DNA from 2 places in the Dactylosporangium sp. CA-152071 genome. Region 2 is predicted to be linked to the other one. Evidence: riboswitches for the same ligand, from Rfam matches in the RefSeq annotation. Region 2 holds a riboswitch; the other holds the start of a gene.
What was found. Region 2 has a riboswitch for thiamine pyrophosphate ahead of thiS (sulfur carrier protein ThiS). Riboswitches for the same ligand answer to the same signal wherever they lie in the genome.
Positions count from the first base shown of each region.

Region 1: linked by a shared signal. The riboswitch ahead of ACQEVZ_RS34070 (ECF transporter S component) and the one ahead of thiS (sulfur carrier protein ThiS) in region 2 are both predicted to bind thiamine pyrophosphate.

Region 1 is NZ_JBNJMZ010000001.1:7,563,239-7,569,235, reverse strand. It holds gene ACQEVZ_RS34075 (acyl-CoA dehydrogenase family protein) at 1-1,791, opposite strand, end outside; TPP riboswitch at 1,944-2,050, shown strand; gene ACQEVZ_RS34070 (ECF transporter S component) at 2,125-2,691, shown strand; gene ACQEVZ_RS34065 (ABC transporter ATP-binding protein) at 2,709-4,007, shown strand; gene ACQEVZ_RS34060 (energy-coupling factor transporter transmembrane component T family protein) at 4,004-4,741, shown strand; gene ACQEVZ_RS34055 (PHP domain-containing protein) at 4,853-5,997, shown strand, end outside.
Region 2 is NZ_JBNJMZ010000001.1:7,971,748-7,977,744, reverse strand. It holds gene thiC (phosphomethylpyrimidine synthase ThiC) at 1-1,512, opposite strand, end outside; gene thiD (bifunctional hydroxymethylpyrimidine kinase/phosphomethylpyrimidine kinase) at 1,641-2,444, opposite strand; gene ACQEVZ_RS35970 (thiamine phosphate synthase) at 2,441-2,956, opposite strand; gene ACQEVZ_RS35965 (thiazole synthase) at 2,950-3,696, opposite strand; gene thiS (sulfur carrier protein ThiS) at 3,764-3,970, opposite strand; TPP riboswitch at 3,969-4,079, opposite strand; gene thiO (glycine oxidase ThiO) at 4,105-5,157, opposite strand; partial or broken gene thiE (thiamine phosphate synthase) at 5,427-5,997, opposite strand, start outside.

The sequences.
Region 1 (5,997 bases), 410 kb from region 2:
CTTCGCGGCGGCGGACTCGATGGCGTCGGCGTTGTCCCACAGCTCGCGGAAGAGGGCCTCGGCGCGCAGGGTGGCCTGGCGGCAGAACAGGTCGGCGAGCTCGACCCCTTCGGGCCGGGTCGCGCGCTCGCTGCGGGCCTTCACGCACGCCGCGGACATCGCGAACAGCTCGGCGCCGATGTCCACGACGCGGCCCAGGAAGCCCTGCTTGTGTTCGAGTTTGCCCTGCCAGCGGGCCATGCCGTAGAAGGTCTCGCGGGCCAGGCGGCGAGAAGCGCGCTCGACATAGCGCAGGTGCTGGGCGAGCAGGCCGAACTCGCTGTAGCCGGACGGCAGCTGGCCCTTGCCGGCGACCAGGGTCGGCAGCCACCTGGCGTAGAAGCCGCCGGCCCGGCCCGCGGCCTTGGCCTTCGCGCCCAGGCCGGCGTCGGGGTCGATGATGTCGCCGGCGACGGAGAGGTGGGCGTCGACGGCCTCGCGGGCGATCGCCAGGTGCATGATCTCCGTCGAGCCCTCGAAGATGCGGTTGATCCGCACGTCGCGGAGGATCTGCTCGGCCGGGATGGGGCGTTCGCCGCGGGCGGCCAGGGAGTCGGCGGTCTCGTAGCCGCGGCCACCGCGGATCTGGACCAGCTCGTCGGCGACCTTCCAGGCCAGCTCGCTCGCGTACAGCTTGACCAGCGCGGCCTCGATGCGGATGTCGTTCTGGTCGTCGTCGGCGAGGCGGCAGGACAGCTCCAGCATCGCCTCCATGCCGTACGTGGAGCCGGCGATGAACGCGATCTTCTTCGCGATCGCCTCGTACGAGCCGATCGGGCGGCCCATCTGGACCCGTTCGGCGGCCCACTCACGGGCGACGTTGAGGCACCACTTGCCGGCGCCGACGCACATGGCGGGCAGCGACAGCCGGCCGGTGTTCAGGGTGCTCAGCGCGATCCGCAGGCCCTGCCCCTCACCACCGATGACGTTGGCGGCGGACACCCGCACGTCGTGGAAGCGCGTCACGCTGTTCTCCAGGCCGCGCAGGCCCATGAACGCGTTGCGCCGCTCGATCGTGACCCCGGGCGCGTCGCCCTCGACCACGAACGCCGTGATGCCGCCCCGGTGCCCCTCGGAACGGGGTACCAGCGCCATCACCACGAACAGGGTCGCGAGAGTGCCGTTGGTGGCCCACAGCTTGACCCCGTTGAGCAGGTAGTCGCCGTCCCCGGTCGGCACGGCGGAGGTGCGCAGGTTCGCCGGGTAGGAGCCGACCTCGGGCTCGGTCAGCAGGAACGCGGACACCTCACCGCCGGCGAGCCGGGGCAGGAAGCGGGACTTCTGCTCATCGGTGCCGACCAGCTTCAGCGGCTGCGGCACGCCGATCGACTGGTGCGCCGACAGCAGCGCGCCGATCGACGGGTTGACCGACCCGACCAGCGCGAGGGCGCGGCAGTAGTCGAGGTTCGACAGCCCCAGGCCGCCGTACCTGGTGTCGATCTTCATCCCGAAGGCGCCGAGCGAGCCCAGGTCGCGGAGCACCTCATCGGGGATGCGCGCGTCGCGTTCGATCTGCTGCCCGTCGACGCTGCTGATGTACGAGTGGAGCTTCGCCAGGAACTCCTGGCCTTCGGTGGTCTGCTTGTCGGCCGGCGGTGGGTCGATCAGGTCGAGGCGGAAGCGGCCGAGGAACAGCTCCTTGCCGAAGCTCGGCTTGCGCCATTCCTGCTCGCGGCTGGCCTCGATGACCTTGCGCGCCTGTTTCTCCGTGTGCGTACTGCTAGCGGTTGGCGAGGAAGCGACCTGCGTCATTGCGGCACCCCCAGGTGTCAGTCCAGTACCGACCAGGCTATTACCCGCCAGTAGCGAAGGCCATGCCTCGCCGGAGAGGATCAAGCGCCGTGATTTTCATGACGGGAACCTACGAGTGGGAAACGTTCACTGTTACCGTCGGGAAACAACTTCACATCCGACAGGGGAGCGCACAGCGCTGAGAGTGCGGCGAGCAAGCCGCAGACCCTCGAACCTGATCTGGGTAATGCCAGCGCAGGAAGCTCGGTCACCTCAGGCCACGCGCCACGTCCGCACCCGCGGGCGTGGCGTCGCGTCTCCTTCTGGCTCACCCCCGGACCAGGAGGCACCGAAATGGAAACCCGTTGGCGGACCGTCGACATCATCGTCGCGTCGGTCATCGCGGTGGCGTTCGCCGCCGTGTTCTACGCATGGAACAACCTGTGGAGTGCCATGGAGAGCGTCGCCCTGCCGTGGCGCGCGTTCATCTACGGCGTGTGGCTGATCCCGGGCGTGCTCGGCCCGCTGGTCATCCGCAAGCCGGGCGCCGGGCTCTACACCGAGTTCGTCGCGGCGCTGGTCTCGGCCCTGTTCGGCTCGACCTGGGGCCTCGGCGTGCTGCTGTCCGGCCTCGTGCAGGGCGTCGGCGGCGAGTTCGGCTTCGCGTTCACCGGCTACCGCAGCTTCAAGCTCGGTAACGCCCTCGTCGCCGGCGCCCTCGCCGGGGGCGGCGCGGCCCTGCTGGACCTCAACATCTACTACGGCGCGTTCAGCAACACCGACAAGGCCCTGTACGCGGCGATCGTCATGGCCAGCGGCGCGGTCGTCGCCGGCGCCGGCTCGTGGGCGCTGCAGCGCTCGCTCGCCACGACCGGCGTCCTGGACCGCTTCCCCTCGGGCCGCGAGCGGGCCGCCGTCTAAGCACCGTCGAAGCAACAGTGAGCACCGTCGAGTTCAAGGGATTCGGGTGGCGGCACGCCGGGCGCAAGGCCTGGGCGGTCCGCCACTTCGACCTGCGGATCGAGCACGGCGAGCGGGTCCTCCTGGCGGGTGCCTCCGGCGCCGGCAAGAGCACCCTGCTCGCCGCGCTCGCCGGCCTGCTCGCCGAGGACTCCGGCGAGCAGGAGGGCGAGGTGCTCGTCGACGGCGCGCCGGCCCGGCAGCGCAGGGCGGGCACCGGCATCGTCTTCCAGGACCCGCAGACCCAGCTCGTCATGAGCCGCTGCGGCGACGACGTCGCGTTCGGCCTGGAGAACCGGGGTGTGGCCCGCGACGAGATCTGGCCGCGGGTCGACGCCGCCCTCGCCGCCGTCGGCTTCCCGTACGACCGCGACCGCGACACGGCTCAGCTGTCCGGCGGTGAGCAGCAGCGGCTCGCGATCGCCGGCGTGCTCGTGTCGCAGCCGCGGCTGCTCCTGCTCGACGAGCCGACCGCCAACCTCGATCCGGCGGGTGCGCAGCTGGTACGGGCAGCGCTCGCGAAAGCCCTGCACGACGTCGACGCCACCATGATCCTCGTCGAACACCGCCTCGAGGACGCGCTGACCCTGGTCGACCGGGTGGTCACGCTGGGCGAGGAGCAGGAGCCGGTCGTCGTGCCACACCGTCCCGGCTCCGGTCCCGGCCCGGTCCTGCTGACCGCGGAGCGGCTGGCGCTGCGGCACACCGGCAACGTCGTCGACGAGGTCGTCCGCGCCGGCGAGGCCCTCGTCGTCGAAGGCCCCAACGGCGCCGGCAAGTCGACCCTGGCGCTGCTGCTCGGCGGGTTGACGAAGCCGGCGAAGCCCGGCCGGGTGCACGCCCCCGGCGAGCGGCGGCCGCCGCACCGCTGGCGGGCCTCGAAGCTCGCCGGCCGGATCGGCTCGGTCTTCCAGAACCCGGAGCACCAGTTCGTCACCTCGACCGTCCGCGACGAGCTGCTCCTCGGCGGCCGCGACCCGAAGGTCGTCGACGACCTGCTGAGCCGGCTGCGTCTCGACAGGCTCGCCCTCGCCAACCCGTACACCCTGAGCGGCGGCGAACAGCGCAGACTCAGCGTCGCCACGGCCCTCGCCGCCGCCCCGGACCTGCTGATCCTCGACGAACCGACGTTCGGGCAGGACCCGCGGACGTGGCGGGAGCTGGTCGACCTCCTCGCGGACCTGCGGGACGAGGGCCGCGGCCTGGTGATCGTCACCCACGACCGTGACCTCGTGCGGGCACTCGGCGACCGCCGGCTGCGGCTGGACCGCGCATGACCGCCTGGCTGCGCCGTCGCGACGCGACCGCGAAACTGCTCGCGGCGGCGCTGCTCACCGCCGCCGTGCTGTCGACCGTCGACCCGTTCGTCACCGCGGTCGCGATCGGCGTGGAGCTGGCGCTGCTGCCGCTCACCGGCCTGAGCGCGGCGCAGCTGTGGCGGCGCGGGTGGCCGCTGCTGCTGTCCGCGACCGTCGTGCTCGTCTTCACGGTGCTGCTCGGCGCCCGTACGGGACCGGTCGTCGGCACCGTCGCCGGCTTCGAGGTACACGAGCCGGCACTCGGCTACGCGCTGCGGCTCGTCGCGATCGGCCTGCCCGGGTTCGTGATGTTCGCGACGATCGACCCCACCGACCTCGCCGACTCGCTCATCGCGCACGCGAAGGTGCCGCCCCGGTTCGCGATCGGCGCGCTCGCCGCGTTCCGGCTCGTGCCGCTGCTCACCGACGAGTACCGGCTGATCCGCCTCGCCCGGCGGGCCCGCGGCATCGACGCCGGTTGGAACCCGGTCGCGCACCTGCGGCTCGCGGCGTCGGCGACGTTCGGGTTGCTCGTCGGCGCGATCCGGCGCGGCATCCGGCTCGCCACCGCGATGGAGGCCCGCGGTTTCGACCGGGGGCAGCCCCGCACCAGCGCCCGCGAGACCCGTTTCGGCTGGTCCGACGGATCGGTCGTGCTCGCCGGCGCGACCCTAGCGGCGGCATTGATCTTGCTGAAGTTCGTGCATACATAGCCACGTCGCTACCTGATGTTCGTTCAGGCGGTCGAGATTCCCCGGTGAGGACCATCGACACTGAACGGAGCCCCCAATATGGGCCACGGCCACCACCATCACCACGAGGACATGCCGCAGGCTGCCGGCGACGTCCCCGCGGTGCTCGACGCCTCGATCCCCGACAGCGAGCTCTCCCCCGGCGACGTCTCCCGCCGCGGCTTCCTGCGCCGCGCCGGCCTGCTCGGTGCCGCGGCCGCGGCCGGCGGTGCCCTCGCCGGCGCCGGGACCGCGCACGCCCACGGCGACGACGACGACGACCACGCCGGCTTCGACGGCTACGACCGGCACGGGCACGGCCGCCCGCTGGGCAACGGCTACAAGTGGCTCGCCGGCGACCACCACATCCACACCCAGTTCTCCAGCGACGGCATGTACCGGGTCTCCGACCACGTGCGGCACGCCTCCGCGTACGGGCTGGACTGGATGGTCATCACCGACCATGGCAGCACCGGCCACGTGAAGATCGGCGTCGACAAGGTCAACCCCGACATCCGGGCTGCCCGCGACGACTACAAGGACGTCCTCGTCTTCCAGGGCCTGGAGTGGAACATCCCGGCCGCCGAGCACGGCACCGTCTTCGTGCACCCCGGCGCCAACGAGGTCGCGGTCCTGAAGGAGTTCGAGAACACGTTCGACGGCTCCGTCGTCGGCGCCGTCGACCCGTCCCTGGTCACCGAGGCTCTCGCCATCGCCGGCGTGAAGTTCCTCGGCGAGCAGGTCACGAAGCGGCGGGTGCAGGACGCGCTGTTCCTGGCCAACCACCCCGCCCGTAACGGCATCGACTCGCCGCACGAGATCCGCGGCTGGCGCGACGCCAACCCGCGCATCGCGATCGGCTTCGAGGGCGCCCCCGGCCACCAGGCCGCCGGCATCGCCAAGCCGACCGGCGGCGGCTCCGCCCGCGGCTTCTACGGCAACGCGCCCGGCGCCGCCTCGTTCCCCGGCTACCCGCTGGAGAGCTACCGCACCTGGGGCGGCTTCGACTGGATGACCTCCACCGTCGGCGGTCTCTGGGACAGCCTCCTCGCCGAGGGCAAGGCGTGGTGGATCACCGCGAACTCGGACTCCCACGTCGTCTACGAGGAGACCGCGAAGCGCCCCGACAACACCGACTTCAACGCCAACGGCTACCACTTCGACCCGGTGTACGGCCAGCCGGCCAGCCTCACCCCCGGTGACTTCTGGCCCGGCTACTACAGCCGTACCCACGTCGG
Region 2 (5,997 bases):
CCCGCCCGACGCGACGAACTCCTCGGACTTCGCCTGCATCTCCAGCGACAACGACTGGCTGATCTTCATGGAGCAGAACTTCGGGCCGCACATCGAGCAGAAGTGCGCCGTCTTCGCCGCCGACGCCGGGAGCGTCTCGTCGTGGTACGAGCGCGCGGTGTCGGGGTCCATCGCCAGGTTGAACTGGTCCTCCCAGCGGAACTCGAACCGCGCCTTGGACAGCGCGTCGTCCCACGCCTGCGCGCCGGGGTGGCCCTTGGCGAGGTCGGCGGCGTGCGCCGCGATCTTGTACGCGATGACGCCGGCCTTGACGTCGTCGCGGTTCGGCAGCCCGAGGTGCTCCTTCGGCGTGACGTAGCAGAGCATCGCCGTGCCGTACATGGCGATCATGGCGGCACCGATGGCGCTGGTGATGTGGTCGTAGGCGGGCGCGACGTCGGTGGTGAGCGGTCCGAGCGTGTAGAACGGCGCCTCGTGGCACCACTCCATCTGCAGGTCCACGTTCTCCTTGATCTTGTGCATGGGCACGTGGCCGGGGCCCTCGATCATGACCTGCACGTCGTGCTCCCACGCCACCTTCGTCAGCTCGCCCAGGGTGCGCAGCTCCGCGAGCTGCGCCTCGTCGTTCGCGTCGGCGATCGAGCCGGGGCGGAGCCCGTCACCGAGGGAGAAGGCGACGTCGTACCGGGCGAAGATCTCGCACAGCTCGGCGAAGTGCGTGTACAGGAAGTTCTCCTCGTGACGCGCCAGGCACCAGGCGGCCATGATCGAACCGCCCCGGGAGACGATGCCCGTGACCCGGCCGACGGTCATCGGCACGTACCGCAGCAGCACCCCGGCATGCACGGTCATGTAGTCGACGCCCTGCTCCGCCTGCTCGATGACCGTGTCGCGGTACGCCTCCCAGGTCAGCTTGAGCGGGTCGCCGCCGACCTTCTCCAGGGCCTGGTAGATCGGCACGGTCCCGATCGGCACCGGCGAGTTGCGCACGATCGCCTCGCGGGTGGCGTGGATGTGCTTGCCGGTGGACAGGTCCATGACCGTGTCCGCGCCCCACTTCGTCGCCCAGGTGAGCTTCGCGACCTCCTCCTCGACGCCGGAGGAGACCGCGGACGTGCCGATGTTGGCGTTGACCTTCACCAGGAAGCGGCTGCCGATGACCATCGGCTCGCTCTCGGGGTGGTTGACGTTGTTGGGCAGGATCGCCCGCCCGGCCGCGATCTCGTCGCGCACCAGCGACGGGTCGACACCCTCGCGGATCGCCACGAACTCCATCTCCGGCGTGATGATCCCCTGCCGCGCGTAGTACAGCTGCGTCCGCTCTCCGCCATGATCGCCGCTGCGCGCCGCGATCCACGGCGCGCGCAGCGGCGGGAGGCCCGTGGGCGGGTCGTTCAGCGGGCCGCTGGTGTCGTAGAGGCGCACCGGCGGGTTGCCGCCGCTCAGCTCGACCTCGGCGAACGGCACACGGATGTCGTCGCGGGACCCCTGGACGTGGACCTTGCGCTTCATGGCGCATCCTTTCGTGGGCTGTGGGCACGGCGAAGCGGGCACGCCATGAGGCGCACCTGTTCGCGTTTTCGGCAGATGTACTGAGCGAGCGGGCCGGACCAGAAGATCCGCGGGCCGGACCTGGTGGGTTACGGAAGCGGGCCGGAGAAGGGACCCCACGCGAGCGGACCGTGCCCGGCGCCGAGCCGCCAGCCGGACGAGGCGCTCAAGGCCGACTGCACGTACTGCTTCGCCCCGGCGAGCGCCTCGGCGAGAGGCTCCCCGAGCGCGAGCCGGGCCGCGGTCGCCGCCGCGAACGTGCACCCGGTGCCGTGGTTGTTCGCGGTGTCGACCCACGGCAGCGACAGCAGCTCGACGGTGCCGCCGACGCAGACGACGTCGACGGCGTCGCGGCTGCCGCGCAGGTGGCCGCCCTTCACCACGACACACTTCGGTCCGGTCGCGGCGAGGTCCTGGGCGGCCTTGATCGCGTCGTCGACATCGGTGACGTCCCGGCCGAGCAGCACCGACGCCTCCCGCAGGTTGGGCGTGACGACGGCGGCGTGCGGGAAGAGCAGGTCGAGGTACGCGCGCTCGGCGTCCCGGGTGAAGAGCCGGTCCCCGGACGACGCGACGAGCACCGGGTCGACGACGAGGCCGGGCAGCCGCGGCGCGTACGACGCGACGAGGGCGACGGTCTCGGGTGTGGCGAGCATGCCGGTCTTGACGGCGGCGACGGGCAGGTCGGCGAGGACCGCGTCGAGCTGCGCCCCGACGAACCCGGGGTCGACGGCGGAGATCCCCCGCACGCCGACGGTGTTCTGAGCAGTGAGTGCGGTGATCACGCTGGTGCCGAAGACCCGGTGCGCGGCGAACGTCTTCAGGTCCGCCTGGATCCCCGCACCCCCACCGGAGTCGGATCCCGCGATCGTGAGCGCGACGGCCGGGGTCACGCCGTCATCAGCTCCTTGACGAACCTCGCGGGGTCGTCGGCGCGCATGACGGCACCCATGACGGCGACGCCCGCGGCTCCCTCGTCGAGGCAGTCCCGGACCCGCGCCGGCGAGTCGACGCCGCCCAGGGCGTACACCGGCAGCGGGACGACCAGCGCCATCCTGGCGAGCGCGGCCAGGCCCAGCGGGGGGCCGTAGCCTGGCTTGGACCGGGTCGGGAAGATCGGCGACAGGGTCGCGAACCCCACCTTCGCCTCGGCCGCGGCGAAGAGCTCCGCCTGGTCGTGGCACTTGCGGTACGCGGCCGTGTCCTCCGCCAGCACGAGCCGGCCCTTGACGCCGTCGAGCATGCCGCGGAGCCGGTCGGCGAGGTCGGCGCGGGCCCCCGCGGGCAGGTCCTGCTCGCCGAGGACGACCAGCCGCGCGCCGCCGTCGATCGCCCGGTTGACGACCTCGTCGAGCGGCCGGTGCGCCTGCCGGCGGTCGGTGAACAGCACCAGCCTCGTCACCATGGCAGTCCCCCCATCGGGCTCGAGGCGGTCGCGTACAGGCGGCGCGGGATCCTCCCGGCGGTGTGCGCGAGCCGGCCGGCCTCGACGGCGAGCCGCATCGCCTCCGCCATGCGCGCGGGGTGTTCGGCGCGGGTGACCGCGGTCGCGAGCAGCACCCCGTCGCAGCCGAGCTCCATCGCCAGCGCCGCGTCGGAGGCGGTGCCGATCCCGGCGTCGAGGATGACCGGCACGGCCACCTTCTGCCGGATGAGCGCGATGTTGTGCGGGTTGCGGATGCCGAGGCCGGAGCCGATGGGCGCGCCGAGCGGCATGACCGCGGCGCATCCGGCGTCGGCGAGGCGCTGGGCGAGGACCGGGTCGTCGGTGGTGTACGGCAGGACCGTGAACCCGTCCTCGACGAGCCGCTCCGCGGCGGTGACCAGCTCGACCGCGTCGGGCAGCAGCGTCTCCTCGTCGCCGATGACCTCCAGCTTGACCCACGCCGTGTCGAACGCCTCCCTGGCCAGGTGGGCGAGCTTCACCGCCTCGGTCGCCGTGTAGCAGCCGGCGGTGTTGGGCAGCACCCGCACGCCGCACCGTTCGACGACGTCGAGCAGCGACGGCGCGCCCGGGTCGAGCCTGCGCAGCGCGACCGTGACGAGCCCGGTGCCGCTGGCCCGGATCGCGGCCTCGAGCGCGGCGTGGCTGGTCGCCCCGCCGGTGCCGAGGATGAGCCGCGACGGCAGGTCCTCCCCGGCGATGCTGAGCTTCGCGCCGTCGCCGTTGCCGGCGGCACTGCTGAGGCCGCTGATGGCGCCGTTGCCGAGGTCAGCCACCTTGGACCGCCGTGAGGACGTCGATGGTGTCGCCGTCGACCGGCCTGGTCCCGGCCCAGTCGGCTCTCGGCACGACGGACCCGTTCAACGCGACGGCGACGCCCCGCGGGTCGGCGACCCCGGCGAGGCCACGGACGACGTCGGCGACGGTCGCGGTGTCGTCCACATCGGCGGCGACCGCGTTGACCACGAGCTGCATACGGCTCACTCCTGACTCCCTGCGCCGGCATGATCCGGATCAGGTTCGACGGTCGGGGGCTGACAGCCCCCCTCTCAGCCCGGTCATACCGGACTCCCGTGGGGTACGAGCTGACCATAACCCCGCCGCGGTCCTCAGGTAAAGCGGCCCACCCCGTACGCGCTGATGTCCACATCCGTCGATCCCTTGGTGACCAGGTCGGCGACGGCGTGCGCGGTGACCGGCGCGAGGAGCACCCCGTGCCGGTAGTGACCGCCCGCGACGTACACGTTCCCGTGCGGGTGCCCTTCGAGCCGGCCGAGAATCGGGGCGTTGTCCGGGGTCCCGGGCCGCAGGCCGGCGAGGGTCTCCGCGAGCGCCAGCTCGGCGACCCCCGGCAGCAGGTCCGCGGCCGGTCGCAGCAGGTCGAGCACCCCACCGGCGGTCACCGTCGTGTCGGCACCGCGCTCCTCCTCCGTCGCCCCGACGACCAGCTCCCCGTCGGCGCGCGGCACCAGGTACACGTGGCGCCCCAGCGCGACGCCCCGCACGACGTGCGTGAGCAGCGGCTCGGCCCCCCGCAACCGGAGCAACTGTCCCTTCACCGGCCGCACCGGCAGCCCGGTCAGCCGCCCGATCCCGATCCCGTTCGCGATGATGATCACATCGTCCCGCAGGCTGGACAGATCCTCGACGTCCCGCTCCACCCACGTCACCGGCAGCCGCTCCGACCGCAGCGCCGCGAGCAGCAGCCGCGGGTCCACCTGATGGTCCCCGGCCGCCTTCGCCCCGCCGCGCACCCGCGGGCTGAGCATCGGCTCCAGCTCCCGGAGCTCCCGCCCCCGCAGCGGCTCGACCGGCAGCCCCGCCCGCAGGTAGTAGTCGACGAGCCGCCGCACCTCGGTGAGGTCGTCCTCGGTGAGCGCGACGAGCAGCGTCCCCTCCGTCCGGTACCCCAGCGGCATCCCGGTCGCCGCGCTCAGCTCGGCCGCGAACCCGGGCCACCGCCGCATCGACTCGAGCATCAGCCCCTGCAGCGCCTCCTCCCCGAAGCTCGCCTCGGCCGCCGGCGCCAGCATCCCCGCCGCGACCCGGCCCGCCCCCCGCCGCGGGTCCCGGTCGTACACGGTGACCTGCTCCCCACGCCGCGCCAGCTCCCACGCGACGCTGAGCCCGACGATCCCTCCCCCGACGATCCCGACCTTCACGCCACCCCTCCAGCCGGACCCTGCCCCGACGCCGCATGCCCACCGGCGTGGCCGGCGCCCAGCGAGCGCGGCAGACCGCCTTCCCCAGACGGACGGAGGCCGTCACCTTCGAACGGGCGGGACCCGCCGCCTCCCCCGGATAAATCCAGACGCAAGCGCCCAGATTTATCCGACATTTCGCTTTTTTCCGGCGAAGGAGTGGCGGTCGAAGCGGTCATGGAATCGGGCGGGGAAGGTGGTGTCGGGAGGGAGGCCGTTGACGGAGGGGCGGCGGCGAGGACGGCGGCGAAGGCGGCGGCCGCCGCGGCCGGGTCGGGGGCGGTGCTCATCGCGCCGACGACGGCGACGGCGTGGGCGCCCGCCGCGAACAAGGTCGCGGCGCGGGACGGGGTGACGCCGCCGATCGCGATGACCGGGACGTCGACCGCCTCGACGACGGCGCGCACGCCGGAAGGGCCGATGGCGGCGGGGAGGCCGGTCTTCGTGGTGGTCGAGTACGCGGGGCCGACGCCGAGGTAGGAGGCGCCGTCGGCGACCGCCTGGCGGGCCGAGACGGGGTTGCGGGCGGTCGCGCCGAGGATCGCGTGCGGGCCCAGGACCCGGCGGGCGGCGGACACGGGCAGGTCGTCGGCGCCGACGTGGGCGCCGTCGGCGCCGGCGGCGAGGGCGATGTGCAGGCGGTCGTTGACGAGACAGACGGCGCCCGCGGCGCGGCAGAGGGCGACGACGCGCAGGGTCAGCTCGTACGCCTCGCGGTCGGTGACGCTGTCCTCGGGCCGGACCTGGACGACGGTGAAGCCGGCGGCGAGCGCGTGCCCGACGACGCCGAGGACGTCGCGG